Regions from separate parts of the Paenibacillus sp. RC334 genome, predicted to be linked through region 1. Evidence: riboswitches for the same ligand, from Rfam matches in the RefSeq annotation. Region 1 holds a riboswitch; the other holds the start of a gene.
The links. A riboswitch is a leader RNA that binds a small molecule or an ion and turns the genes downstream of it on or off. The one in region 1 is predicted to bind ZMP and ZTP.

Region 1 (15,407 bases):
CCTCTTTTTTATGTCTATAATGAATGGTTATATGAATCTCCTCTTTTCATGCTGAATATATTTTTCAACCCACTAATTATAAACGAACATACGTTTTCATAAAAGCTTGTGCTACTCCAACTAAAAATGCAGATGGATAGATGAAGTTTTGTATGAATTCTGGTGATACAAACCAAGAAAGCCTGACCAATCAACAGCTCAATTTAACTTTCCACGTAAGTTTGTAAATAAAGAAGATGGTTCGAGATATGAAGAAGACCTGCAAGTATGTTATATTTAACAAACGGCAATCATGATAAACATCAAATGGAGTGATTTTTTAGTAAAGTCACAGGGTTGAAGAACAGGTGAACAAAGCGTTCTGATGGTGGAACCGTTATAGGATCGAATATAGATTGACTCAGATATAGAAAAGGATGAGATTATTTTGGAAAACAACGAAACTCAACAGGAATTTACAGAAGTATATGAGCAGCTTAAAGTAGCCGTAAACCGAACCTCCGATTGGAAAACGCGTCTAGCTGCGGTGAATGATCTGGGTGCATGGAAGAACCAACAGACGATTGACGTGCTAACACACCGATTGAATAATGATACGGTATATGCCGTTCAGGAAGCCGCTTACCGCAAGCTTCAGGAATGGGGCGAGAATGTACAGCCCCCTGTGCGCAAAGAGGGTGAGCTTGTTAAGGGCTTGACGAAGATCCTGGTGCGGATTAAAAAAAGCCTGCCAGCCGACCATACCTATAACGATTTTCGCGAGAAGTTGCACAAGATGAGAGTCGATATTTTTGACGTCTATGAAGGTGACAAGGGTGCTGAGTTTGATCAGTGGCTGGAGCAAAAATGGGCCTCGTTATCCACAAGATAATGTCGGAATCCTACAACTGAATGTATTTTAAGGATTGTTACTGGTAATGCAGACAAAACCTTAACAGGGATAAGGGGTTATCTTTGTTAAGGTTTTTTTTACTTATGATATTGGGAGTGGGTATGTTTGTATCTTTTCCTCGTTTGTGTGATTTTTAATGTGTTATATCTTATTTAATTGCCGAATTTCTTTGAAATATGGGTCACATTCATTGGAGAATTGAGTGTATTCCGACTCGGTATTAGATAATTTATGGTTATTATATTTATTCAAAATAAAATGAACTGAGGATGTATATAAATGATAAAGTTTATGGTCGATGAAATGCTTAAAGACAGGGAAATGACGATGTATGCTTTGGCAAAAAAATCAGGGATACGCCCCAATACGATAAGTCAGTGGGTGTCTGACGGTGGGGCAGACGTTAAATCCATTACGTTGGATACACTTGACCGTATTTGTGCTGCGCTGGATTGCCAGCCTGGAGAATTGCTCAAGTATGTGAAAGATACAAACCAATAATATTTCTATTCTATAACGTTAAAGGAATACTTTTTGAGCAAGCTATGAAATACATATCAGGAATGCAAAGAAAGCAACTAAGAATTATCTGTAGATAAATTGTAGGAAAATGATCATTTTTGATGGTGTAATAGTGAAGTTTGTCGTTGATAAACACGTTTCCGTGAAATATATTAGCTCTAAGCGTGGTCATAGTGAATAAGCTGTTGCAACGACAAATTTGCTCCTCTATTTTTTACCATTATTCTTTAACCATTGGTTAATTAACAAGTGTTGATTTTCCGTTTTTTTTGTCATACAATTCTTTCATTGCTACAGGGTCGGACTCAGGAACAGCAAGGCTTGATTCATATTTGGACGTGATTTCCTTGTGCGCACTCGGATGATGAAGTATCTCTATATTGGCAAAATCAGCATCACGGCAGCCTGATATCTCGATATCCTTTTTGGGATAGGGGCTGTTTTCCATATCTTTCAGTTTGATGATGAACATATACGAAGGGGAGCGTTTTTTTGGAATCGAAACAATTAACGAGAGGGCTAAAGCCACGGCATGTTGAGCTGATTGCGCTTGGAGGCACCATTGGCGTTGGCTTGTTTATGGGGTCAGCAAGTACGATAAAATGGGCGGGGCCTTCTGTGCTGTTGGCCTATCTCTTAGCCGGGATTATTATGTTTTTTGTCATGCGGATGATGGGAGAAATGCTGATTCTCGAACCGGTGACAGGCTCATTCGCTACTTTTGCACATAAATATATTAGCCCTTTGGCCGGTTTTTTGACCGCTTGGAGCTATTGGTTTTTATGGGTTACTGTAGGGATGGCGGAGGTTACTGCCATTGGGGTGTACGTGGGCTATTGGTTCCCTGACATTCCGCAATGGCTACCAGCCTTGGCAGGTGTCATCATTATTGCGTTAGCCAATTTGGCGGCTGTGAAATTTTATGGAGAATTTGAATTTTGGTTTGCCATGATTAAGATTGTCGCCATTATCTTTATGCTGATTATTGGCACGGGTATGATCTTCTTTGGCCTGGGGAACGGCGGGCAACCGATCGGTCTCTCCAATCTGTACAGCCATGGCGGTTTTTTTGCAGGTGGTTTAAAAGGATTTTTATTTGCGCTCTGTATTGTAACGGCCGCTTATCAGGGTATAGAGATGGTGGGCATTACGGCGGGTGAAGCAGAAAATCCGAAAATGACGCTGCGAAAAGCCATTAAGAATATTATCTGGCGTATTCTGATTTTTTACGTGGGTGCGATCTTTGTTATTGTTACGATCTATCCTTGGAACCAAATTGGCGAGATCGGCAGTCCTTTCGTTCTAACCTTTGCCAAAGTAGGGATTGTTGCCGCTGCGGGTATCATCAATTTCGTTGTTCTCACAGCCGCGATGTCAGGCTGCAACAGCGGGATTTACAGTGCTGGAAGAATGCTATATACATTGTCTAAAAACGGACAAGCCCCCAAGTTCTTTGGGAAAGTTTCCGAAAGCGGGGTTCCCAGAAATAGTATTATTGCGACCATTTCCTTGCTGCTGGTGGGAGTGCTGTTTAATTACTTAATCCCTGATTCCAAGCTGTTCCTGTATATTTATAGCGCCAGTGTTCTTCCAGGCATGGTACCGTGGTTTGCAATGGCAATCAGCCAATTTAAATTCAGGAAAAAGTGGAAGAACGAAATGGAAAATCATCCCTTCAAGTCTCGTTTTTTCCCGATCAGTAACTACATCACCATTATCTTCTTGTCCCTGGTGATCGTTGGAATGTGGTTCAATCCAGACACGCGTACGTCACTGATTGTCGGAGCATCATTCATGGCAATCGTCATTGTCGGCTATTTTGTCTTTGGCATAGGAAAGCGGCAGAGAATTGAAGAATTAGATAAGAAATAGAAGGCTGCTAAAATGCAGAGATCACGCCGAGCGAGATTCAGGTTACTCCCTGAGTTCGCTCGGTTTTTCTTTTGCCAAGGTAAAAGCAGCTTACTTCGGAAACGGAAAAACGGCTCAAGCTTTAACCCTATACCAATACGTATAAACTTCCGAGTATCCCAGTTTGGCATAAAGCCGTTGTGCAGGTTTATTATCGGCTACAACGGCTAAATAGCTGTGTCTGGCCCCATGCTCTTGTCCCCATTTGAGCAAATGTAATATCATTTGTTCCCCGAAGCCCTGATTTCTGTAATTTAAATCGGTCACAATATCGTATAAACCTAGATGCTCTCTTTCGATAATTCCAAGACCGCAAGCAATAACTTGATTGTTGTCATAAAGCGAGATAAACCCTTTCTTCGTTATGATATTAGATAACATGCGTTCCATGATACCCTTATGATGAACTTCCACACGATTAAGTCTGCAAAAATGCGCTAACCATTCTTCATTCATATGTTCATCTATGTTCACCGAATTTAGTTGGGGGCTGCTTAGGTTATCCAGCTTCAAGGTTTGAACACTTGTTGGGTCAATGAGGGAATAGCCCTTTTCCTCTAAAATGCGATCTAAATGCTCAGGATGGATAAAGGGAGTGATTTTATAGGTTGCGGGCAAGTTACGATTGAAATATAAGCTCTCACACTCTTCAATTTTATGATCGAGGTCAAAGGTTGAATAATGAATCGAGTTGGCACGTTTGGTATAACCATCTGCAAAGCGCAAAATCCATCCATCGTAAAGCAAAGTGGACAGGGGCTGCCAGTTGTTCAAGGATAGCTCTTCAATCATTTTAAGGTTCATAGGTATCCTCCATACAAATGAATAATAATACATACTAACGAATAATAAGCCAAAAAGAAATAGAAAGAAAGCACTAATTTTGTTTAGGTCTAGCCAATATACAAAGGACATAAATTATCTATACTTTCTTCTAAATTTTAACTGTTAATAGAATTTTAGAGAAGCTATAATTTTATTAAATAATTGGAGTGCAAATGGAGAGGGGTTAAGGGGAAGATGTTGAAAAAATGGTCATTGCTCTTGATGTTAGCCTTGCTAGTAGTAGCATCATTGGGCTGGAACGGCGGGGTATCTTACGCAGCTACCACAGAATATACTTGGGACAAGTACAAGGGTACTGAGGTGAAGACATATAGATTGACTGCAGTACCTGGAAGAATAGAATATATGGATCAGGAAAGTTTTTTTGCCGCTTTAAGCCAAACCCCAAATGTGTATGGAGATTTCAGCGGCTATAAAACGGGGAAAACAACTGGAGTTGTAACCGTAAGCATAACGGATGCGGTTTACAAATTTACAGTTACTGATTTTCTTCGCGATCAAGAGCCTGAGGTTGTAGAGTATATCAATCCCAGAGGTGGAATTCCTCATAGATGGAATGGAACTAGTGATATTCGAATTTTTATGAGAGGGTCAGAAGCGACTTCTTTGTCTGAGCTGTTTTATGAGGGGACATCAAGTGAAGGACGCTTTCAATTTAATCCTGACGATATATATTTAGTTACATTCTGGTCCAGTACCGTAAGACCTATCAGTGGTATGTCTGCTGAAGCGCTAATAGAGGAAGGACCTCACACGTTTATAAATCGGGAGCTTGTAGGCCAAGTAACAAGCGAAGATCCTGCAGCTTATCCGCAAGATGGGATTTCAGAGAGTTACTATTATGTTTTTAATGGTGCTATTACAAAAGAATAACCCAGATGATATAGGATGGCTAATAAGTGATCCAAATAAGTAAGTGAGAGTGATCTGCAATAGTAGAGATAACATAGTGTATACCCATCCGGGACTATATACATGATGTTATCTTTTTTATTTCTACGCTGGCAATGAGAACATACAGTGATGGAAGAAAAGGGTTGAAAATTTGATTTCCAATGAAAACCATTTTAAATGATCGGGATATATGGCTTTAAAATAATGACGATTTAACGGATTATACAGCATACCTAAAGCGACTTTTTTTACTGTCTTTATTCAAACCTAGGGAGATTATTCCGATAATTCAAGTATATACAGTTTGGTGTCACTGATTATGAGAATTCGTTTGAAAACAAAAGAGATAATTTTCACAAATGAAAAGGAGCACAGGGGGAAGTGATCTGGTATTACATCATAAAGGAGGGGAAATGCTCTAGAATCTTATGAAATGTAAAAAAGAGTTACAACGAATTAGGCGGTACATGGCTGGTTTACTAGCTGTTTGGTTGTTCTGCGTACATACTGTACCTGTTTTTGCAGACAGGGCCTTTAACGATATTGAGCATTCCTACGCTGCTGATGCGATTGAAGCCATGGCTTCTCAAGGGGTTGTTACTGGTTATCACGATGGCAGCTTCCGGCCCATAGATTTTATTTCGCGGCAGGAGTGGGCGAGTATCTTTGCTAAAACCGTAAAACGAACGTCGAACACCAGAAGTGTTGTTCCTTTTACAGATGTGTCGCCGTGGGCTTTATCTTATGTGCAGACCCTGCAGGAAGAGAACATTACCAAAGGAATTAGTGATCAGTTATTCGGTGCAAAGCACAATATGACTCGCCAGGATATGGCAGTTTGGTATGCCAGGTATTTCGGTGTTTCTGAAGATACCCGCGCTTCCAGTATATCCAGTTTTGTGGATCAGTCTGATATATCAGACTATGCACAAACGAGCGTATGGCTGATGGAACGGTTGGAACTGATGGAGGGGGATACAAATCACTATTTCCACCCCAAAGAGTCTGTGAAACGGCAGGATGCTACACTGGTTGCTTATCGGATATGGCTAGGCGGTGACGATCTGAGAGAACGTGCCAAGCGTTTGCTGGAGTCATTAGGAAATGGAGCAGCAACGACAAATCAGCCGATCAGCCTACCAGAATCGAAGAAGGTAGTGGTCGACCTGGCGCCGGAAATTAGTCACCAGCGTGCGAATCCAGAAATCGAAGAGCCTAAAAGCCATAGTCCAAGGCCCGATCCACCGGACTCGCCGATAACACCAACAGAGCCGAAGCCTGAACCGCCAGTTATACCACCGGGACCTGGCCCTAAACCACCAGAGACACCGCCAGTAATACCGCCAGTAACGCCGCCGCCACCGGGACCGAAACCGAAACCACCGGTGATTCCACCGGATCATTCCTCGGATTTTGTAGTGGATGAGGTTGTAATCAAGGCGCCGGAGTTGGTAAATCAACCGGAAACGTATCCTGCATATCAGCTGTCCTTTCAGCTATACAATGAAGGACGCTTGGTAAGCATTCCCGATGTCAGCGTCACAAGTGTCACTTACACATTTAGTGATACATTAGGTGTTTTTGATGAACAAGGGAAAATCGCTCGTTCCCAAAATATTCCTGATGCTGATGGTTACATCCCTGTAGAGATAGAAGTCACAATTGCCAAACCCTACCGTGTGCTTAAAGCACAAACCAAGCTGATCGTGAAAGGGAAGACTCCTCCAGTAGAGGACCCGAGTGTAATCAGTTCCGTATACTTGGCGACATACACCATTTCACAGGCCACTACTCTAGACCCTGTAGCCTGGAGTATGCCCTATGTATTTCAAAATGCAAAGGGAGAGGTCATACCGCCAGGTTTGTTGCCGTCAGACTTGAAGCTTCGGATAGAGGATTCCAGAGGCATATTTGACGAGGATGGACATATTGCCAATCTGCATCTGATTCCTACAGTGAACTCTGTCATTCCATTCAAGATCGAGGTTGAATCACCATCTCAGGGAATTCACTTCATAACCGATGCCGAGTTAACGGTAGTACCGGGAGAGCGCAAAAAGCAATATTTTGCTGTCTCAATGATGCTACAGGGACAAGATGCGGGCAGTACGACCACGGTAGACCAAATTGAGCAGGCTCGTCAATTGCTGATGGATCAATTTGGCCCCAACTTAAAAGTGACCTGGGCCATGGAAAATAGATTTGTTTTTGTAGAAACGAATCGCCCGCAGCTTAAAAAGGTTTTGGAATATGTGGATCAGTACGGTGATGAAGTCGGGATTTTGGACGGGTATCCGAATAATCTGTACGCACTCCCTGAATGGGAAGCACGGATGAACGAGTGGTTGTATATGTATCGTTATAATGCACTCAATGAGCTGCACCAATCCGGGTCGTTGGGATCACCTTCGGTGTTTGAAAGCATGGATACAGACCAATACCGGAAGTATCTGCCTAAATCATTGACCAGTTTTACGGTGAACCCTGAGCAGGCCCAATGGCTTAAAGATCATTTTAAGATCACTTCAGCGATGGGGTGGTCGGCTACACAGTATAATGTTAACAGCATGTATGGTGAAGGTTCACCTTTGATGCCTTACTGGTCCAATAAGGATAATCCGATTGTTCCAGCACAGGGGCTTGCAAATAATAGTGGTATCGTGTTTATGAACTCGATTACGATTGATCCCATTGGATCACGCTATACAAAGGATTCCTCACGCTGGACTCTCCATCCAGGCGACCCATATGTGACTGAAACGGATGCGGCACCACAACTGTATATAGCACAGCAATATTTAGATAACCCGTATCAACGTTTAAATACGGTAAACTACATGTCCATTATTTTGGACATCAACTGGCTTGCCAAGAACCATAACATGTCTCAAATATGGGAGAACTTTGTGAATCACTTCCCTGCTGACCGCGAGGTCGAGATTGTGGGAGTGGACGGGCTGAAACAGATTTATGAATCGTTAGCTGGATCGAATAATGATCATACGGAATTTTCGCTCATGTTTAGGGGTTCCGGCATTAAGGCAGTTATGGACTCCAATAATTCACCAGCCAATCTGCGTTACTTGTGGACTGAAAATGCTTCACAGCGGATCATTTTATCCAAGGAGGATGGAGATACGGCATGGTCCATTATTGATTTTACCGACTATACCCGAAATCCGGTTCCCAAAACACCATTCAACCTGGATAGGAACACGGATGTAAGCTATGTCACCGGAAGAAACTTCAAGCTAAAGCCTACGGCTCCGTTAACAGCAGAGGAAATTCAGCGCGTTAAGGATCGTTTGAAGGAGATTTACTTCGCAGAAGAAGTGAACTATCAGTAAGAACAAGAACCGAGAGCATATCGCTTTCGGTTCTTTTTGGTCTACTCGTCCTTTAGTTATACCCATTCAATAACTTGATCCGCAGGTCGCCGAGTTTTTCCACGCGGCTCATTCAGACGGTATCCAAAAGCCACCATGCAGGAAATGCCGAAATGCTCGGCATCCATGATGCCTTCTTCGGAAAGAATTTGTTCAATTTTGTTTTTATTAAAACCTTCGATCGGACAGGAGTCAATTCCGATTTGAGCTGCCGCTGTCATCATATTGCCCAGTGCGATGTAGGTTTGTCGGCAACCCCACTCGAACATCGCTCTTTCATTTTCCTCCAGCTCAAAATCCGATTTCAGGAAGTCATCATATACCTTTGCTTTGCCTTGAGCCACTTCAGCAGGCAATTGCTGTACGTTTTCCATTACACCCTTGATATATTCGGATGAGGCCAACATGTCTTTAGGCAGTCTGGAGAGAATGAGTACAAAATGGCTCGCTGTAGGTAGCTGTTTTTTGGCTCCCCAAGAGTACGGGAGCAGCTTCTCACGCATGGCGTTACTTTGGACGACAACGAATCTCCAGGGTTCAAAGCCGAACGAGCTGGGGGATAAACGACCTGTTTCGAGAATAAAATCGAAGTCCGAGTCGCTGATTTTCTTATGGCTGTCAAATTCTTTGGTAGCATGTCTGAACTCATATGCAGATAAGATTTGATTTTTAGCAGTTGTTAAGGTTTCCATAGTTCATTCACTCCTTGTGAATAATGATTGAATTGACGCTTATCAAGTGGCATGCTTAATATTAGAATATACATGACCGTTTTAGAAGTACGCACATTAATGTGCTGTAGTATACAAAATGATACTAGGAGGAAAAATACCTATGCGAAATCGGAAAGGCGGCTTTGGAGAATGTCCCGATGGAAAGGATCAGGCCTGCCCGGTGGAGTACACACTGGATGTGATTGGAGGCAAATGGAAAGGGATTCTCTTATATCATCTAATGTATGGAACCAAGCGGTTTAGTGAGTTTCGGCGAATCTGTCCGGGGATCACTCAGCGCATGCTGACGCTCCAGTTACGCGAGCTGGAAGAGGATGGTGTAGTTCACCGTGAAGTCTATCAGCAAGTTCCTCCCAAAGTCGAATATTCTCTAACCGAATTTGGAAGAACTCTGACTCCGATTATTAACTTAATGAAGGATTGGGGAGAAGAATATAAAACCAGGCATCGTTCATCAGAAAGCTGCATGGAGCCATCCAAGCCCGGCTTGTAGAGGGATGTTCATCTATCAATACAGGTACGCGAAAAAGGCACTTACGATCGTATGCTAGAGCATATATCGTAGTGCCTTTTACGCTTTATCAATAAGAGCATTTTGCATAAATCCAGTGAGAGACTGGAATCAAATGATTCATAAGAATGAACCACTCATCGGATGATTTGGTCAGGTATTCTCCAGTTCCTCTCTTTTTTGAAGCTTCGATTTTAAGTTGACAGCAGGGAAGCTGCCTGATATATTTCATACGATATTGATAATCATTATCACGCAATTGAAAAGGTCAATTTTACAATACATAGGGGGCTAATATGTTGAAGAAAAAATCGTTTTTTATTTTGGCTGCAATGATGCTCGTATTGTCTATATTCGTTAGCGCTTGCGGCGGAAACAGCAATGGAAGTAATTCCGCTTCATCTCCAGGAGATAAGCAAGAGTCAGCTTCCACTGGAGAGAAAAATGCTGATACGACAGACGGTCAGATGCGAAGCTTTAAAACGGTCAAAGGGGATATTCAAATTCCGGCCAAACCGCAGCGTATTGTGACGGATTTTTACGGCGGAGAATTACTGTCCGTAGGGGCTAATGTGGTGGGTGTGGAGCCGACGGCCTTTCAAAATCCTTTCATAACTGCTTTGCTCAAGGAAAAAGGGACCAAAGAGGTGGGTGACCCGACCAATTTGGAGAAGACGCTGGAACTCAAGCCCGATCTGATTGTGGTGATGAAGGATACCAACTATGAGGCATTGTCCAAAATTGCACCTACGCTGTATATTCCTTACGGAACGACTACGAATATTTACGATACGGTCAAGCTGTTTGGTGATATCACCGGGGAGAAAGAGAAAGCAGAGCAATTTATTGCTGCATTTGATAAAAAGGCTGCCGAAGGCCGCGAACGTCTTAAAGGCGTCATTGATCCCAATGCTACCTTTGGTCTGTATGAGCTGACGGACAAAAACGCTCTTTGGATTTTCGGTGACAATGCAGGTCGTGGAGGACAAGCGGTATACAATGCACTCAAGCTGAACATGCCGAAGAAAACGACCAACTCCAAGGAACAAACCGTACAGCTTTCGCTGGAGGTATTGCCACAGTACGCCGCAGATTATATGTTTCTGACAACCTATGACCCGGAGAAAAAGGGAGACGCGCTTAAGCAGTTGAAATCGTCCGCTGTGTGGGGGAACCTGCCTGCGGTGAAGAACAATAGAGTGTTCTTTAACGACTTTGATACGTACTATCGCTATGATCCTATCGCCATTACCGGGCAGATTGATATGATCGTGGATATGCTGATTGAAAGAGAAACAGAGAATAAAGCGAAAAAATAAGTATATGATCCACATTCGTAAGCATTTTACTACATGGGCAGTATGGCCGTGGGTGAGGTGCTTTTTTTGTGAGATCGTTTTTTGTTGCAATCGGTTACATTCTAAGATATCCAAAACAAATCAATTCCAAAAAAAATAGCCTCCAAAAACCCATGCTTAGAGATGGATTTGGAGGTTATTTCTTAGCCCGTTATTCGGCTGCGTACGATCAATAAGGTTTGCGCTTTGATTTGTCCAATTTCACGAATGAGTGCAGCCGTTTTCGCTTCATAGGCGTGTTTGGCATCCAAATCTTTCAGGGAAGCAAGGTTAATGTCAACGGTGAGCAGGGCGGATTGGGCGGCAGCCTCGAACAGGATCGCCCCTATGCCGAGATCAGAAATGACATTTTTGTTGGACAGCTCCACGATACTGTAGGCACGCTGCATTCCGTCCCGGCATACTTCCAGCAAACGCATCGGCACCTCAATGGCGGCGATCACCGCGGTCTGTAGGGAATGGGTTCGATAGCGTTTTTCTTCGTCTGTTTCTTTGGGCAAGCGCAATGCGGTCATGTATTGTTCAAAGGATTGAATGTCTGCGTTCATCAGTTCCTCACAGCGTGTGAACAGGTTTTCCATGCTGTGAATCACTTCGGCGATTTGTCCATGAACATGCGCGTACTTTTCTCCTTGGGAAAGGTTGGCGGTCATGGAGGTCATAGCCGCGCCCAGTGCCGCTGCCAGTGCGGATACACTTCCTCCGCCGGGAGTAGGTGCTGCACTTCCAGCCTCTCTTAGAAAATGTCCGATGGAATCACTCCACGACAGTTCACTCATGAATAGGCCGCCTCTCTGGAGTAGTGTTGCAGATCAATCGCTTTGAGCAGATTTTTGTACAAGATTGCAGTCGTTAATGTGCCGACACCGCCGGGAACCGGAGAAATCGCATGTACCTTTTCCCCAACGTCCAAAGCGGCATCCCCCACTATTTTTCCCTCCAGCGTCTCGTTAATTCCCGCATCTACCAAAATCAAACCGGGATGAACCATATCCTGTGTAATCACATCAGGGCATCCGACTGCGACAAAGGCAATGTCTGCATGGCTCAAATGCTCTGCAATATCACGTGTGCCTGCATGACAGGCGGTAACGGTGGCATTTTCTCTTTGCAGCATGTGAAAAAGGGGGAGTCCCACTGTCTGTCCTATGCCGACAAGGGTGACATTTTTGCCTGCCAATGTGTGACCGTAATGCTTGAGCAGCTCAATACAGGCTTGAGGCGTAGCGGGATACAACCCGGCTTCACCTGTAACGGTAGCCAGCTTGTTGCCTGGGGTAATTCCATCAATATCCTTGTATGGGGCGATGGATTGTTTAATGGCGGAGGCGGATAGATGCTGGGGAAGAGGCAATTCCAGCATAATACCATGTACATGAGAGGCTTCGTTCAGGCTGCCGATCAGGTGAAGGAGTTCAGCTTCGCTTACATGGCGGTCAAAGGTATGAAGATGAAAGGAGATGCCCAGCTTCTCCGCTATTTTTTGCTTGGTCCGGGCGTAGTAGGCAGAGGCCGGATCACCTTCTACCAACAGTGTTGCCAAATGAGGGAGATGCCCTTGCTGTTTCATTTGTTCTACTTTGTTACGGATCGTTGCATACACTTGCTCAGCTGCTTCTTTGGATTTCATAATGATAGCCATAGTCTGAACCTCCTCTGAATTTATCGCATGATGGAATCAACAGGGTGTCATGGTCTTGTAAAACGAAAAAAAGTATTTGCACAAGGTCGTCACGACAGACGAATCCTCTGCAAATACTTCTCCCAGGCGAACGGCACGCTTTCATTGTATGCTCCCTCGTGGTTGATTCCACTGACTTCGCCAGTCACATACAGCGTTATTTACCTTATATTTTAACAAATAATCTTCCGAAAAGAAACCCGTGAACAATTGGCAAAGAGGTCATGTTATTTGTCTATATGACAAATGTCATATTCCCGAACTGACGTTTATGACTACATCCAACACAGGTATCCCCTTATACTGAGGTTAGATCAACATGTACGCCTGACGAGATCAAAGTATGGGCGTCATTTTAAAGGAGGATCATAAATAAGTATGACACAACTCCCATTAGCCCAATTGAAAAAAAATATGGCTCCCTACGAGAAAATAAACACGAAATCCAGCGTTCTGCAACTCATTAACACCCTGGGTCCACTGATTCTGCTATGGTATGCCGCTTATCTTAGTCTGTCGGTATCGTATTGGCTGACTCTTCCGATTACTATTATTACTTCCGGATTTGTTATACGAGCATTTATCATTTTTCATGATTGCGGTCATCAATCGTTCTTCAAAAGCCGCAGGCTGAATGACATTGTGGGCACGATTACAGGTATTATTACACTTTGCCCGTATGACCAATGGAAAAATAGCCACGCGATCCACCATGCAACCAGCAGTAATCTGGACAAACGAGGCACAGGTGATATGTGGGTGCTTACGGTGGAAGAGTATGTAGAAGCTTCTGCATGGACACGACTGGCTTATCGTGTATACCGGAGTCCATGGGGGATGTTCGGACTCGGTCCGATCTACACTTTTTGATTTCCTATCGCTTTAACACAAAGAAGGCAAAACGCAAGGAAAAAATGAACACCTATTTGACGAATGTATCCCTCGTCGTATTGTACGCTCTGTTGTGCTGGGCCATCGGATGGCAAAATTTTGTTTTGATACAGGCACCTATTTTTTTTGTATCAGGTGTGCTGGGAATCTGGTTGTTCTATGTACAACATCAGTTTGAGGATTCGTATTTTGAGCATGATGAAGAGTGGAGCTATATTAATGCAGCCGTAGAAGGCAGCTCTTATTATAAGCTTCCTAAGGTGTTGCAATGGATTACGGGCAATATCGGCTTCCATCACGTTCATCATTTGAGTCCGAAAGTACCGAATTACAATTTGGAGAAGGCGCATGATGCCACCCCGCAGCTTCAAAAAGCGACGACTATCACGGTGAGCACAAGTCTGCAATCTCTGAAGTTCCGGCTTTGGGATGAAAGCACGAAAACCTTTTTGACCTTTAAACAAGTGAAGCCGTTGCTCAGCAAACGTGTTGCCGTTACGAAACCCGTCCCCACACCTGTTGTGAGTACGGAAAGAAAATAACTTTGTACGAAACACGGTATGATAAGATAAGGGATATAAGCTGAATTAGTGAAATGATAAAGGGTGGGCAGGATGCAAAAATGGTATCAGATTTTTCAAAGAAATACGGGACTTAACCCTTATGTATGGGTCGTCTTTTATATCCTGCCCTTCTATTTTTTTAGCTCCTCATCTACAAGCCATATTGTGCTGGGTACCATCATTATTTTAGTGTTTTTTGCTTGTTATGTACTGGCTTTTGTCGCTCAAGGTTGGCTGATCTACTTCTGGACCAGTGTACAGATTGCGATATCCATTACCATGACGTTGTTATTCAGCTATATGTATTTCTCGATATTTATCGCTTTCCTGATTGGTAATATCAAAAGCAAGGCCGCATTCACTACATTGTATATTGTTCTGATGGTCTGTACCATTGGATTGATCAATTATGGTTTTGTTTCTGGAAATCCTGTTTTTATTAAGCAGATTCCCTTTATTTTGCTGAATCTGCTTGGTGTAATCTTGATTCCGATAACCACTTTTAACCGAAATAAAAGTGATCGGCTTCAAGTGCAATTAGAGGATGCCAATAAGAAAATATCGGAATTGATTAAGCTGGAGGAGCGGCAAAGAATTGCGCGCGACCTGCATGATACTCTCGGTCAAAAGCTGTCACTCATCGGACTGAAAAGTGATTTGGCTGGCAAGCTGATGGATCAGTACCCGGAGCGGGCTCACGCTGAAATTAACGATGTTCGTCTTACGGCGAGAAGTGCGTTAAAAGAAGTGCGGGAAATGGTCACTCAGATGCGAGGTATGCGATTAGAGGATGAATTACTGCGTATTCGGCAGATTTTAAAGGCTGCTCACATTGAATTCACCTTGGAGGGCGACCCAAAGCTGGAGCATACGTCTTTGATGAACGAGAATGTGCTTAGTATGTGCATGAAAGAGGCGGTGACCAATGTGGTGAAGCACAGTGGCGCTACAGCCTGCTCCATTACCATTGAGCCGTCTCGTAAGGAGCTGACCCTTCGGATTCAGGACAATGGAGTCGGCGTTACGGGAGAAAGTGCAGCCTTTCGGGGGAATGGTCTGCAAGGGATGAAGGAACGGCTCGAATTTGTGAACGGGTGTATGGAGCTGCGTTCAGATCAGGGAACGGCCCTGATCATAAAAGTGCCGAATATTACTGAAAAGCCAAATGAGGAGGTGGGGCCATGATTCGAATCGTCATTGCGGAAGACCAGCGTATGC
Region 2 (15,407 bases), 1.6 Mb from region 1:
AACCGGTTCTGGATATCCGGCCGTCCATGATGAAGGACAGTCCAGCCGGACTAATCATAAAGGGCCTGTTATTGAGTATAAAACATGCCAAGGAAGCCACAGCCCGGAGGGCACGCTTCCTTAGGACACTTCTCGTCATAAACTGGCAAATTCCAATGTATTAAACCGACGTGGCAAATGATTTTTTGAATTTCTCGATAGCTGCTTTGAGAGCCGCATCGTTATCAGGAACCAAGTCTTTTGTATCACGAATAGATTGAAGAATATCTTGATGATCAGACTCTATATAAGAAAGGAAGTCTTTCTCAAAACGTTTCACGTCTGCTACAGGAATATCATCCAGGAAGCCTTTTACCGCAGTGTACAAGCTCACAACCTGTTGCTCTACAGCCAGAGGCTGGTTAACACCCTGTTTCAAAATCTCCATCATACGCGCGCCGCGATCCAGACGAGCTTTGGTGGACTTGTCCAAATCGGAACCGAATTGGGAGAACGCTTGAAGCTCACGATATTGGGCGAGATCCAGACGCAGGGAACCTGCAACCTTTTTCATCGCTTTGATCTGAGCCGAACCACCTACACGGGATACAGAAATACCTACGTTAATCGCCGGACGTTGTCCTGCATAGAACAAGTCAGCTTCGAGGAAGATTTGTCCGTCTGTGATGGAAATAACGTTCGTTGGAATATAGGCAGATACGTCGGAAGCCTGTGTTTCAATGAATGGCAACGCAGTTAGCGATCCGCCGCCTAACTCGTCATTCAGCTTCGCTGCACGTTCCAGCAAGCGGGAATGCAGATAGAAAACGTCTCCTGGGTATGCCTCACGGCCCGGTGGACGACGCAGCAACAGGGAAAGTTCCCGGTAAGCTGACGCTTGTTTGGTCAAGTCATCGTATACAACCAATACGTGCTCGCCTTTGTACATAAAGTACTCACCCATAGCGCAGCCAGAGTAAGGTGCGATATAGAGCAATGGTGATGGGTCGGAAGCTGCCGCTGTAACGACAATCGTATATTCCAAAGCACCATGACGACGCAAGGTTTCAACGACTTGAGCTACCGTAGATTGCTTTTGGCCGATGGCAACATAAATACATTTCATGCCGCTGCCTTTTTGATTCAAAATCGCGTCAATCGCAATAGAGGTTTTACCTGTTTGACGGTCACCGATGATCAGCTCGCGTTGACCGCGACCAATCGGAACCATCGCATCAATAGCTTTAATCCCCGTTTGCATTGGCTCATGTACCGATTTACGGGCCATAACGCCTGGAGCTTGGCTTTCTACCGGACGGAATTCCGTTGTAGCAATCGGGCCTTTACCGTCAACTGGTTGTCCCAGCGGATTAACAACACGTCCGATCAATGCTTCCCCTACAGGAACCTGCATGATCTGACCTGTACGTTTCACTTGACCGCCTTCACGGATATCGGAGAATTGACCGAGAATAACAACACCGACATTGCTTTCTTCCACATTGAGCGCCAAGCCCAAAACGCCGTTTTCGAATTCAACCAATTCACCGGACATGACTTTTTCCAGTCCGTAGACGCGGGCAATACCGTCGCCGACTTCAACAACAGTGCCGACTTCAACGACCTCAATATCATTTTTATATTGTTCAATCTGACTTTTAATCAATGAACTGATTTCTTCAGGTTTGATACTCAAGTGTGTTCACCCCTATCTTCTATACTCGTCTGTTAAAGGATTTCTCAAGACGATCCAGCTTGCCGGCCAGACTACCGTCGTACAGCGTATCGCCGATAACCACTTTCAATCCGCCCAGCAGACTCGGGTCCACTATGTTTTCCACACGGATTGTTTTATGTTCACGGGCTCCGAATTGCTCGGCTACCGCTGTTTTTTCCTGCTCACTGAGCGCATAAGTGGAATACACCTTTGCATGGGCAAGTCCCAGCTTGTACTCCTGAATATCGAGGTATCCGGCGAGAAGAGATTCAAACAAATCCGCTCTGCTACGCTGGATCAACAGCTTAATCGTGTTGATCAGTGGGGCAGACAGCTTGCTCTCAAAACTGTTAGCCAGAACCTGAAGCTTGACCGCTTCCGTAATGTTAGGAGAGTTGATGAACTTACGGATTTCAGCATCCCCAGAGACAGCTTCTACAAAAGCACGCAGCTCTTGCTCGGTCTCCATAATGGTTTGCTCTTGCTCCGCCACTTCAAACAAAGCTTTCGCATACCGTTTGGCAACTACCGTATCCCGGCTCATGCTTTGCCTCCTACCTCTTTAAGGTACTGGTCGACAAGCTCTCCCTGGACTTGGTCTTCCTTGATTTCTTTTTGAATCAGCTTGGAAGCGATTTGTACCGAAGCACGGCCCACTTCGCTGCGCAGCTCGGCAACTGCCTTATTGCGCTCGCTTGTGATCTCACGAACAGCTTCGTCTTTCAGGCGGACAGCTTCGTCCTTAGCCTGAACGATAATTTGCTCCGCTTGCTTGCTACCTGTTTGTTTCGACTGCTCAATAATATCGTAGGCTTCTTTGCGTGCCTGTTGGAGAGCCTGCTTTTGCTCCTCAACATAAGCAGCAGCCTGTTCACGCGTCTGTGCCGCTTCATTCATTTGCTTCAAAACAAGCTCACGCCGCTTCTCCATAACTGAAAAGAGGGGGCCGAATGCATAACGGGTCAGCAACCAGTACAAGATCAAAAATGCAATTACAGTAAAAACGATACTTGTCCAATTAAAATGCAATTGAAGTCACTCCTTTCCGGTGAACGTCAGTCCTAGATCTTTCATATCTCAAACGAACAAAGAAGGCGCGGATGGCTGTGCCTTCCCCGCCAAACCTTGCTTCCATTCAATTAAGCTGCTGCGTAGAAAATGAATGCCAGGACGACACCGATGATTGGCAGTGCTTCGACCAGACCTACACCGATAAACATGACAGTTTGCAATGAAGCTTTTGCTTCTGGCTGACGAGCGATACCTTCAACTGTTTTACTTACGATCAGACCGTTACCAATACCTGCGCCGAGCGCACCCAAACCTACTGCGATAGCTGCTGCTATTAATGCCCAAGCTCCCATTTTAAAAATCCTCCTTAGAGATGTGTATTTGTGTTGTACATGTATTTGCAGTTAAGAGCGAAGCGCACTCCTGAACTTAACTAAAAACCGGAAACTGAAATGACCTAATGCTCTTCTTCGTGCGTATCAATTGCCTGTGAAATATACACGAACGTCAAAATGGTAAAGACGAACGCCTGAATACTGCCGACAAAGATACTGAATCCTTGCCATACAACCAGCCCCAGTACGGAGGCAATCCACCCTCCAACACCAATTGCTGTCAATTTCAGCAGCACACTAATCAAAACCTCGCCGGCAAAGATATTACCGAATAGACGCATACCATGTGTCAAAAGTTTCGAGAACTGCTCAATCAGGTTAATTGGCAAAAAGAAAGGGAATGGCTGAATGTAATGCTTGAAATAAGCTTTGGTGTTACGGAAGATTCCCAGGAAATGAACCAGCACAAAGATCATCAATGCCAGACCAATGGATACCCCTGCATCTGCGGTAGGTGATTTCCACCAGTTGACACCCACGTGGGCAGGTTCGCCCGGATGAGCCGCCTGTGCTTGCTCCAATGCTTCCTTGACTGGAACGATTTCATGCCCAAATACTTGTGCGCTTTGTACATTATCGAATTCAGTCACGATTCCGAACGGCAAACCAAGCATATTCCCGACGAAAATGAACATGATCAGCGTCATCCCCAATGATAGGAATGGCTTCCCTTTCTTCAAATCCATCGTACTGGATATAAGCCCTTGAACGAATTCTACAACCCATTCCATAAAGTTTTGCAGCTTGCCAGGATTGTCTACAGACAAATTGCGTGTTGCGGCAAAAGCCAGTCCAAACACAATAGCACAGGTTACTATAAGCATAATAATGATGGACAAGTCAATGTTGAACCCGCCCAATTGGATAATCGGTGATTCATGCAACATGTTTTCTCACCCCTTTCTCAGTTGAGCCATCATTTTTCCTGTAGCGCGAATATGATGCCTATAATTAAAAGAAGAAACTGTCCAGTTACCAGGCTTGCCATTACAGCGATCTCATGGAAATAGGCCGGAAATTCTATCGCCAGCACTACCGCCAAAATAGAGGTCGCTACACGAACTCCAAAGCCGATGCCCACCCTTTTCTTCTTGCCTTCACCGGCGGCCGCACTCGCAACCTGTCGAATTTTGTAGGCCATATACAGCACATTAAGACAGCTTACTCCCGTTCCCAGAATGATTCCGTGAGCAATGTCACGATGTTGGGGCATGAAGGCGGAGACCAGGAAACACAGAGCCATAATACAAAGCGCTACGATCCATAACATTTTTTGCATTCGGGTCATCTCACTCATGGTTATCCCTCAATACCTTTCCGATCACAAGGGCAATACTCAATGCGCCTACAACCAAGCCTGCGAGAACGCTTACGCCAATCCAAATTCCGGAACCACCAAGTTTGGTGTCTAGCCACTTTCCGGCATAAAAACCACCCAGTGTGCACACGGCCAAATCAATGCCGATAGCGCTCACCAGTCCAATTGCCTTGAAGGCATTTCCGGTGTTATTTCGGTTGTTGTTTTGCTTGGAAGGTTTGACCACTTTTCCATGTCACCCCTGCAATTCCAGTCCATTTTACTTAAATATAAGATGCTTTGTCAATTGAGATATTTTAGTGCCCTAAAGTATAAAATCAGTCGACAAAGCATCCTAAAATGCCGTACCCCTTGGTAACCGTACAGTTTAACTGTATGCTTACCCTGTAAGGATGATTATGTGGTGCGGACACCTTTTGTGAACATTGTGTGAAATTCTTCAGGACGTTCGGATTGAACACCATAATGGTGCAAAATAGCATTGACAATTCTTACCGAAGCTCGTCCATCGCCATAAGGGTTTGCTGCCTGACTCATAGACTCATATAATGCAGAATCCGTCAAAAGAGCCTTGGTCCGATTGTAGACGTTCTCTTCACTCGTACCCACCAGTTCCAGTGTGCCAGCTTCAATTCCTTCCGGTCTTTCAGTCGTATCACGCAGTACCAGTACAGGCACGCCGAATGAAGGTGCTTCCTCCTGAAGACCACCCGAATCAGTAAGTATGAGATGAGTGTGCGGATAAAAGTTGTGTAAATCCACCACATCCAGCGGATCAATCAGCTTAATACGCGGATGGTTGCCTAAAATCTCAAATGCAGGCTCCTTCACAGCCGGACTCGGATGAACTGGATACACGATAGCGATATCCTCAAACTCGTCTGCGATCCGTTTGACCGCACTAAAAATTTGGCGATGTGGTTCGCCCTGGGACTCCCGGCGGTGTGCCGTCATCAGAATCAGGCGTTTGCCTTCAGCCCATTCCAGCACCGGATGCTCGTAATCCTGGCGAACCGTATACTGAAATACGTCAGTCACGGTATTGCCTGTTACATATATTCGCGATTCAGGTTTATTTTCCTTCCGCAAATTCCCAGCAGATAAAGATGTAGGAGAAAAATGAAGATCAGACAGCACTCCTGTCAGTTGACGGTTCATTTCCTCAGGGTACGGAGAAAGCTTGTTCCACGTCCGCAAGCCCGCTTCCACATGCCCTACTTCGATCTGTTGCATAAAGGCCGCATAGCTGGCCAGGAAAGTCGTCAGCGTATCCCCGTGAACGAGCACGATATCAGGCTTTGCCTCACGTAACACAGGTTCCAATCCTTGAAGTACACGAATGGAAATTTCATTAAGCGTCTGACGATCCTTCATCACATCCAGATCATAGTCAGGGTGGATATTAAACACTTCCAGAACCTGATCGAGCATTTGGCGATGTTGAGCCGTTACGCATACTAAGGACTCGATATGCTCGGGGTGACGTTGAAGCTCCAAAATAAGAGGAGCCATCTTAATCGCTTCCGGACGCACGCCAAAAATAGTCATCACTTTGATTTTGGACATTTTCTGTTGAACCCCTTTTCAAGATAAACGTCCGGTTCCAAGACCGTTCTCCTATGAAAAACGACTTGTCCGTAACGCCCATATATTATGCCGAACCAGAGGCCCTTTACTTGGTTCCGTACAGACGGTCTCCCGCATCACCAAGACCCGGAATAATGTAGCCGTGATCATCCAGACGCTCGTCCAGTGCAGCAACATAAATATCTACATCAGGATGGGCATCCTGAACGGCCTTGACTCCCTCAGGAGCGGCAATCAAATTCATCATCTTAATTTGGGTACAGCCTCTCTTTTTCAACACATCAATAGCCGCGATCGCCGAGCCGCCCGTTGCAAGCATCGGATCAATCACGATCAATTCACGCTCAGTCACGTCTGTAGGCAACTTCGTATAGTATTCCACAGGCTGCAATGTCTCGGGATCACGGAACAGTCCCACATGCCCTACCTTTGCTGCCGGCAGCAGTTTGACAACGCCATCCAGCATCCCCAAGCCTGCACGCAAGATTGGAATGAGACCCAGCATGCGACCGGAAATAACCTTGCCTTCTGTCTCAGCAACCGGTGTCTGCACCGTAATGCTCTCCAGCGGGATATCCCGCGTAATTTCATAAGCCATCAATGTTGCTACTTCATCCACCAGTTCGCGGAAATCCTTGGTGTTGGTCCGCACATCGCGGATAAATGTAAGTTTGTGTTGGATCAAAGGGTGATCACAAACCACCAGTTTTGCCATGATATATTCCCTCCGGTATTATCGTCACGTTCTTTCGCACCAGAATATCGAACATCCTGTATGGAAAGGATCTATGTAACCTATTTGTACAAACCAAATAAGCACAGATGCAATGCGTGCCTGTAAATCCTGTTTATTATAACATTCCCTTGATTGATTTAACACCTGCCACCGCAACCTTTTGTCAAGAGGAAGATATGACAGGTAAAATGCATACTTCGCCACTTCAAGAGTGACTTTTGTCATACAAAAAGTGCATAAAAAAGGCTCTGACGGCACTTGACCGTCAGAGCCTTTTGAATTTTGGACTTCCTGCCTAACCTACAGGCTTTGTGTCCTAATACAGCATCAGTCTTTTATCTGTACTTCAAATTGTCCCATGCCTCCTGAAATTGCTGGAGCATTTCATCCTTCGTAATGACTCCCGCAATATAGGCCTGCATGCTACTACTCAGATCCTGATTCAGTCCCTTAGGGAAACGTTGAAAGTTCCAACTCCATATCTTGTCGCTGTTTTATTTTATTCCAGGCATTCGCGTAGTTCTCAAAATGGAAGGTCATCGGCCACGAAGCGAAATGAGCCAAATTGTCGCTTGTTTTTCCCATTACATTTCGACCTCCTTTTTCTTCGTCAGACACACCTGGATGCTGGTAATGATTGCAACGATGACAAAGAAAATAATGGCTTTGGCAGTACCCAATCCAAGACGGTTATTTGTAAACGCTTCATTATATATGTCCAAACGCAACAGACTCCGTCGACTTGAAGGGTCCACCCTTTGTCAGCGCCAAATTCAACTCAAATACTTTAAAGGACCAGGATATCGCCAGAAACAGGCAGAATCGCTAGAAATCAAAAAAAGGCTGTTCCCCCTCCGGCTTACGGAAGAAAAACAGCCTTATCAGTCACATCATATGTGTAGTCATGGCCCCCCCCCGGATACCAAGGCTGACAACCTGAGGCTGAGGGGGAGCATGAACAAGCCGATTGATTAGTATTGAATACTTGGGTAGATCGGGAATTTGTCTGTCAGTTCGCCAACAGCTTGGCTGGCTTTGGACAATACCGTATCATCCTTCGGATTTTTAAGAGTTTCGGCAATGATTTTACCGATTTTGACCATAGCCTCTTCATCCATACCACGGGACGTTGCAGCAGGTGTACCAATGCGGATTCCGCTGGTAACGAACGGACTGGTCGGGTCGAAAGGAATCGCGTTTTTGTTCACTGTAATGCCCACGGAATCCAGCACATGCTCCGCTTCTTTTCCAGTGATGTTCAAGCTACGCGTGTCCAGCAGCATCAGGTGATTATCCGTACCACCGGATACAATGTTAATGCCTTCAGCCAGCAATGTCTCAGCCAGCACCTGAGCGTTGCGAACTACGTTTTGTGCATAGGTTTTGAAGGAAGGCTGGAGCGCTTCACCCAAGGCAACGGCTTTGGATGCGATCACATGCATCAACGGCCCCCCTTGAGTACCTGGGAAAATAGCTTTATCAATCGCTTGCGCCCACGCTTTGCGAGTCAAAATCAGACCTCCACGCGGACCACGCAGCGTTTTGTGTGTCGTTGTTGTTACAAATTGAGCATGCGGAACCGGGCTTGGATGAATACCCGCTGCCACAAGACCCGCGATATGTGCCATATCGACCATGAACAGAGCGCCCACATCGTTGGCAATGGAAGCGAAGGCTTCAAAATCAATGGTGCGCGGATATGCGCTCGCGCCGGCTACAATCAGACGAGGGCGATGCTTGAAGGCTGCCTTGCGCACTTCATCATAGTCGATGCGGAAGTTGTCTTCACGTACACCGTAAGCGGCAAAGTTATACAACAAGCCGGAGGCGTTAACCGGGCTTCCATGTGTAAGATGGCCGCCGTGCGCTAGGTTCATACCCAGTACGGTATCTCCAGGTTTAAGAGCTGCCAGATATACTGCCATGTTCGCTTGCGCTCCAGAGTGAGCTTGTACGTTAGCATGCTCTGCACCGAACAGTTCTTTGGCACGGTCGCGTGCAATGTCCTCAACGATATCTACATGCTCACAGCCACCGTAATAGCGTTTACCCGGATAGCCTTCAGCATATTTATTTGTCAGTACAGAGCCCATTGCTTCCATTACCGCTTCGCTGACGATATTTTCGGATGCGATCAGCTCGATATTGTGGCGTTGTCGTTTCAGTTCAAGTCCCATTGCTTCCAGCACTGCCGGGTCACTTTTACGCAAATGTTCCATCATGATTGATTACTCCCTCTCCATGGTCAATTGTCAGGTATACAGGCAAGCGCCTGCTCCTCTGTTGGGTACCTCATCATCAATACAAAAAAGATACAAACATGCTGTCCAAACCAAATTGCAAATGCTAGTCACAGCTTCCGCCGGCTTCTTGCTCCAGACTATACACCGCTCGTTGTCCTCCGATGAGCGGGGGACGAGTGAACGCCGCCGTCACACGCGCTTCGCCAATCCAGCGAAGGCCTGGACGAAACGGAACAGCAATCGGTTGCAAATGCATACCGATCAGCGTCTCACCAATGTCTATCCCCGCATGTGCCTGTACATTCGCCGCCAGACATGCATCTTCCAGCGCACGATAGGCGACGGTAGCCATAGATCCGCCTGCCGTACGAACGGGAACGGCGGCAACCTCCGTCAGTCCCAGCCGCTCCAGCACGGCTCGCTCAACGACTAGCGCACGGTTCAAATGCTCGCAGCATTGAAATGCCACGTCAAAACCATACGCCCTGCTAACGGATTCCACTCCAGCCAGCAATTGCTGCGCTACATCGAGCGCTCCCGCCGTGCCAATCCTGCTTCCAACCACCTCACTGGTGCTTACCCCGATAACCAGCAAACGACCAGCCTTGAGACTGGCTGCTTCTGCTATTTCCTTCACGACAGAAGCGGTCTGTGCTTCAAGCGTAACCTCATGATCCAATTGTCCTGCCATTGGAACCTCCTTTGGTTGAACAGCCCCACAGAGACTGGGCACGGGCTTATGCCCCATGTTCAACACACTCTCTCCTGAATCACAATCTGACTATATTATAGCCGATGAATCGGATTTCGAGCAGGAAAAATGGAAGACCCAACTAAAAAAAGGACCCTCTCTCGGTTCGAATACTCGAAGTAACAGCACACGGAAGAATCATTGTCATTTGTCTGGACAGAAGGCCACCGGAGGCCGGACCTAGCTCATATACGAAAAAAGAGCAGTCCACAGCCAATGTGGATTTGCTCTTTTGCCCAGGCGACCGGCCGTATATCCGGTGCTCCATCGTGGTTAATCCCACTTTTGTCGCCAGTTACACCGGATTCTTGTTTTTCCACCTTATCTTAACGGATTAACCGTCGAAAATCAACAGATCCCGTACAAAATAGATGAGTGATACAAACTTTATTCGGACAATGCCTTTAGCTTGTCCACCAGCTTATGCAGCGCCGTTCGGATTTCCCCAGCCGTGACATCGTAATCTTCACGCGGACCGCCGAACGGATCAGAAATATCAAAGCCCGGAATACGTTGATGCAGTTCAATCATCCGCTCACGCTCCCGTGCCGAAAGCTCCTGCCCCAGCGAACCCATCAGTTGTTGTGAAGCGTACAGACCATCCAGCTCCTGTACATCATTCAGCACCGAATCCCGGTCCTCCACATATTCCTTGAGCGTAAACACTTTGCCCGCCGTTTGGGGAAAGCGCTGAATTACGTGCTGCTTATGCCCTTGGGTCAAGGTTAAAATCAGATGCGCCCACTCGGCAAGCCCACCGTTCAAAGGAGTTGAGGTGATTTGATCCGAGATATTGTGGTCACGTAGCACCGCCTCTGCATGTCGGGAAATGGGTGTGCCTTCCATCGCAGCTACTCCCGCCGAACGCACTTCCAACCCTAGTCCGTGCTCAGTAGCCAGCTTGCGCAGCATCCCTTCAGCCATCGGACTGCGACAGGTGTTCCCTGTGCATACGAATAAGATATGTTTCAACGTCTTCACCCCCCGTATGTTGAAATAATATATAATTAAAACATAAACATAAAGCCGAACGCCAGTAGAATGGCACCGCCCACCGCTTCTCCATAGTCTCCCAGATTGCGGCTGACCTTTCGGCCTAACAGCAGTCCCAGCATCGCCATCGCTCCCCCGCAAAAGCCAAACGCCAGAACGGTTAGTACCAAATCACTCTGGAACATGCCAAGTGACACCCCAACAGAAAAGGAGTCAACGCTCACTCCAAGCGCAAATAGCAAAAGGCCCAAGGACGAACGATGGTCCAACACCTGTACTCCGTCCCCTTTGAAGGAATTATAAACCATATGCCCGCCCAAAAGGATGAGTAATCCCCCTGCAAAGTAGGTCGTCACATGGCCCAGTAAAGAACTCATATAATGGCCTGTGAACATACCCAGCAATGGCATCAGAATGTGAAAAAAGCCAATGACCGTGCTGATCCGCAGCACGTCCCGCAGGCGTATTCCTTTCATGCCGATCCCTACGCCCAACGATAACGCATCCGTCCCCAGCGCTACAGCCATGACCAGAATCGTTACAATCTGCCCGGCATGGGCAGAGGCTGCCAGCATACTCCATCCCCCCAAATATCCGTCCGCTCTTGTACACGTTATGCGGACAAGAGGCAAAACAGTACAAGCATACGGTGAACGTGCCTGTACCGGGATAAGTTGAGAGGAAACAATGCTGAAAAGTTAATCCATCTAAAGCCTCTACATCATTGGACAAATATCGGCGCCGTCCTAGAGACGGACGATCCGATGGCCCGCCGCTTTGAGCAGGCGGTTCATAACGGCGTCTCCCAGCCCTTTCGGCGGACAGGCTTCCGCCAAAATAAAGGTGACGCCTTCCTCATCGCAGCGGCGCAGCACGCCGTACAGGCGCTGCGCTGCCTCATGGAGTGCGTCCAGCTTGCCCAGCGTGTAAACGCGCTCTCCGGCATAGCCGGCGGCATGCTCGTCGAACGCGAGCACTGCTGTGCGCTCCCCCCGCGCGGACGCCTCCGCCAGCGCGGCGCGAATCCAGCCCGTCACCTCAGCGGTTGACGGGCCATGCACTACGCTCAAGCAGCCTCGCGGCGCGTAGTGCGTGTACTTCATGCCCGGCGAACGCGGTGCCGGGCTATCGGCGTCCTCGCCGGGCGAAGCGGCGACCAACGCAGGGTCCAGCTCGACGGCGCGAGCGACCGCAGCGAGCTGCTCGGCCGTCACGCCGCCGGGGCGCAGGATGGTGACGGTTCCGTCGTCACCGGCCTGCACCACCGTGGACTCCAGCCCCACACCCGTGGGGCCACCGTCCAAAATGCCGCCGATGCGGCCCTCCAGGTCCTCACGCACATGGTGTGCAAGGGTCGGACTGGGCCTGCCCGAGCGATTGGCGCTTGGCGCAGCCAGCGGACAGCCTGCTTCTGCGATCAGACGCAGCGCTACCGGATGGTCCGGCATGCGCACGCCGACCGTGTCCAGCCCCGCCGTCACACGAGGCGACAGTGCTTGAGGCATCACAGGCAACACCAGCGTCAGCGGTCCCGGCCAGAACGCATCCATCAGCGCCCGCGCCGTATCATTCACTTCCGTTACCATGCCGTCCAGCTGGGCAGGGTCGGAAACATGCACGATCAGCGGATTATCGGAAGGACGCCCTTTGGCGGAGAATACCGATTCTACCGCTTCCGTGCTACGCGCATCAGCGCCCAAGCCGTACACCGTCTCGGTAGGGAACGCTACCGTCTCTCCTGCTTGCAGCAGCACAGCGGCCTCACGAATGCCTTTTTCCGCCGCAATACGGTCTTGTCTGGATAACATTTCACCAGATGATTCCCCTTCAACAACCAATTCTCTTACGTCCCACCATTTCGTATGGGAATCGGCCAACGGCGGCTTTAGCCCATGAAGCCCCTGTTCGTCCAATACCCGCTCACATATTTTCTTCTGCAAAGACTCTCCGCGCAAACCTTGTATTTGGTTCGATTTATCACTCATATTAGATCATCCCATATCTTATTGTCATACAGTCCTGGTTCAGTTAGCTCTATCCCTAAAGAACTTACTTGGGCGGCTTATCTGAACCAAATCTGTCCATGTCTCATAGCTGTAAACCCTATATCCCATTATAACATACCGGGGTCATGCACCCGTTGTTCTCTTTTCTACAACTTACGACGATTAGGCAAAAAGACCACTCACCCATCCCCACAACCCCGTCAATGCATCCCATAGAAAAAACCGTACTTCCGGCTCCTTGTCAGCGGCATTCGTCCGTCCGCCTCCTTGGTCCGCTTTTGCCGAGACCGTTTGAGCTGCCGTTTCCCCGCTGCCCGCATCAATGAAGCACAACGGAGGAAACAGCACGCACCACCAATTTTGCCCTTTGCCTTGTCCCAGCGTGACCCGAAGCGCTTCATAATCCCCTGCCGGATAGACAAGCCCACCGTACATCTTCGTCGGAAAAGGTACGTTTGCCAATTCTACCTGATGATCGTACGAGATGCCCCGTCGAGCCAGTTCCGCACCTACTAAACGGTCAATTTCGGGTAAATGAGCAGCAATCAGCACTCTGGCCTGATCCAAACTTTGCGGGTTTTCCAGCTTGCCAACCCACGCATCCATCTGTTGTACGATGGTATCCCTAATTTCACGTTTTACCAGCTGATCCTCTGGACGATCCGAATTGGCCAAAATGCGCAATCGGATGGAATCATGAGGAATGACGCCCGCTCCTGTCGTTGCCATCCCTGCCACTACAGGCCCTCTTGTCCCTGTTGTCATGGCGGCATCTGTTTTTTGACCTTCCCACGACATCAATAATATTGAAATACAAAATAGTATCATTGCAGCTTGCTTGGTCCAGCTTCTCATCCCAATCCCCCCAAACTCTATCATGTCTATCAGTCTGTCCGGTTTGGGAGAGGCTAAACCTATGAATCTCGTAAAATGTTCAAGACCATTTTAAAAACACCCAATACACCCTACATCAAGCACATGGATCTGGGCCGAAGCTTCGGAGCAGTCCGCGAATACGAAAAAGCCCAGATTTCACAATCTGGACCCTTCGTATCTCACTATTTCCCCTCACCCTAAGCATCAAGTGACATCCATTTAGAAGCATAGCATTAAGCCTTCTTCTCCTTCGCCAAACTCACTCTGGATGGCTGTGGCAGATCGTCCTCCAGCTCCTGACCGTGGACCTTAATACTCATAACCAAGCCAATGCTAGCCATGTTAATAAGCAAAGACGTCCCCCCATAGCTTATAAAAGGGAGCGTAATTCCCGTCAGTGGCATGATGCCCAAAAACGCGCCGATATTTTCAAAAATCTGATACAGCAACATGGATACAATACCGACGATAAGATATGGTCCGGCACGGTCACGGCATTCCAGCGAGATCAGGATCATTCGATGAATCAAAATAAAATATAGCAACAACAGCACCGACGAGCCAACAAAGCCAAATTCCTCCGCTACGACCACAAAAATAGAATCCGCATACGTGTAAGGCACACGACCGGATTGAACCGAAGTCCCCTGCAAAAAGCCTTTGCCCATCATCCCGCCAGAGGCAATCGCCAGCTTGGCATTTTTGGTATGGTAAGATGCCTTTGCGGTCGCTTTTTCCGGTACCAGCCAAGGGTCCAGTCGCTCTACCCAGTGACTACGGCCAATCCCCTTCATAAAAGAATCGATCTCATCATGAAACGAAATATAGGCTTTGAGCCCGCCACCAACGGCAACTACAAATATGGTAAATCCGATCAGTGCATGGGATGCCTTCACATTACCAATCCATAGCATACCAAGGACGATGACGATGTATCCGAGCGCATTCCCCAAGTCATTTTGCACCATGACCATAGCAAAAGGGACAAAGCTCACCAGAGCGACTGGAAGTACATCCTGAACAAAATACAGCTTGCTCTTGCGCTTCTTAATCAGCATATAAGTCAGAAAAATGATAAGAACCAGCTTGAATACCTCAGCAGGCTGAAGGTTCAAGCCACCGATTTTCAAAAAGCCCTGAGAGTTGTTAACCGTCCCGCCAAAAAAGCCGAGAGCAAGCAGGAATATTCCGCCTCCATATACATACAGTGCTTTTTTAATAAATATTCGAAAATCGACTACCGCTATACCCAAGATCACCACAAAACCCAATATATAATACCCGATCATCTTCTGGTAGTCATTGCCGTGCTCCGCCAAGTTGGTAGGGCCTCTGCCCGCGCTATATACCGTTATGATGCTGATTGCCATCAGCAAAACCAGAATGAAGATCACCGGACCGTCAATTTTTTTCAATTTCTGAAGCATGATTTCCCCCTGAGCCGTTTCTCGGTCATACTCCTTTTATTCTAAAGGAAAGACTCGCAAAAAGAAAATGCAGCATTATTCCGCAACGCCCAGGACATGACGTTCGATTCCAGCAAGGTCTGGAACGATTAGAATCGTATTCCAATGACCTGCCTGCTCCAGCAGTCCAGCCACGTCTCTGGCCTGTCCCATGCCCAGCTCAAACCCGATCAACCGCGGCGGAGCCTGAAGCAGCCCAAGCTGCTCCAGCATCGCCCGATACGGGCCAAGTCCGTCAGGCCCGCCATCCAGCGCCATACGCGGCTCATGGTCGCGCACCTCCGGCTGCAAGCCTGCGATGTCGGCGGCCGGGATATACGGCGGATTGG

Region 2: it holds a riboswitch for ZMP and ZTP, as region 1 does, so the genes downstream of both, QMK20_RS24115 (TIGR01440 family protein) here and QMK20_RS04285 (bifunctional 5,10-methylenetetrahydrofolate dehydrogenase/5,10-methenyltetrahydrofolate cyclohydrolase) in region 1, are expected to answer to the same signal.

What each region holds. Positions count from the first base shown of each region.
Region 1 covers NZ_CP125370.1:870,469-885,875, forward strand. Annotated here, with positions in the region: gene QMK20_RS04235 (HEAT repeat domain-containing protein) at 428-871, shown strand; gene QMK20_RS04240 (helix-turn-helix domain-containing protein) at 1,172-1,393, shown strand; gene QMK20_RS04245 (amino acid permease) at 1,907-3,286, shown strand; gene QMK20_RS04250 (GNAT family N-acetyltransferase) at 3,401-4,129, opposite strand; gene QMK20_RS04255 (hypothetical protein) at 4,346-5,044, shown strand; gene QMK20_RS04260 (DUF3863 domain-containing protein) at 5,533-8,412, shown strand; gene QMK20_RS04265 (NAD(P)H-dependent oxidoreductase) at 8,469-9,143, opposite strand; gene QMK20_RS04270 (winged helix-turn-helix transcriptional regulator) at 9,286-9,678, shown strand; gene QMK20_RS04275 (ABC transporter substrate-binding protein) at 9,993-11,015, shown strand; gene QMK20_RS04280 (cyclodeaminase/cyclohydrolase family protein) at 11,198-11,833, opposite strand; gene QMK20_RS04285 (bifunctional 5,10-methylenetetrahydrofolate dehydrogenase/5,10-methenyltetrahydrofolate cyclohydrolase) at 11,830-12,696, opposite strand; ZMP/ZTP riboswitch at 12,810-12,894, opposite strand; partial or broken gene desA (Delta(5) desaturase DesA) at 13,114-14,168, shown strand; gene QMK20_RS04295 (sensor histidine kinase) at 14,241-15,374, shown strand; gene QMK20_RS04300 (response regulator transcription factor) at 15,371-15,407, shown strand, end outside.
Region 2 covers NZ_CP125370.1:5,249,604-5,265,010, forward strand. Annotated here, with positions in the region: gene atpA (F0F1 ATP synthase subunit alpha) at 161-1,675, opposite strand; gene QMK20_RS24060 (F0F1 ATP synthase subunit delta) at 1,695-2,240, opposite strand; gene atpF (F0F1 ATP synthase subunit B) at 2,237-2,725, opposite strand; gene atpE (F0F1 ATP synthase subunit C) at 2,836-3,060, opposite strand; gene atpB (F0F1 ATP synthase subunit A) at 3,165-3,989, opposite strand; gene QMK20_RS24080 (ATP synthase subunit I) at 4,019-4,399, opposite strand; gene QMK20_RS24085 (AtpZ/AtpI family protein) at 4,392-4,646, opposite strand; gene wecB (non-hydrolyzing UDP-N-acetylglucosamine 2-epimerase) at 4,817-5,986, opposite strand; gene upp (uracil phosphoribosyltransferase) at 6,093-6,722, opposite strand; gene QMK20_RS24100 (hypothetical protein) at 7,194-7,328, opposite strand; partial or broken gene QMK20_RS24105 (sugar ABC transporter permease) at 7,328-7,562, opposite strand; gene QMK20_RS24110 (serine hydroxymethyltransferase) at 7,715-8,965, opposite strand; gene QMK20_RS24115 (TIGR01440 family protein) at 9,090-9,677, opposite strand; ZMP/ZTP riboswitch at 9,965-10,046, opposite strand; gene QMK20_RS24120 (low molecular weight protein arginine phosphatase) at 10,125-10,709, opposite strand; gene QMK20_RS24125 (manganese efflux pump MntP) at 10,745-11,305, opposite strand; gene QMK20_RS24130 (L-threonylcarbamoyladenylate synthase) at 11,477-12,715, opposite strand; gene spoIIR (stage II sporulation protein R) at 12,899-13,591, opposite strand; gene QMK20_RS24140 (FtsW/RodA/SpoVE family cell cycle protein) at 13,846-15,039, opposite strand; gene prmC (peptide chain release factor N(5)-glutamine methyltransferase) at 15,115-15,407, opposite strand, start outside.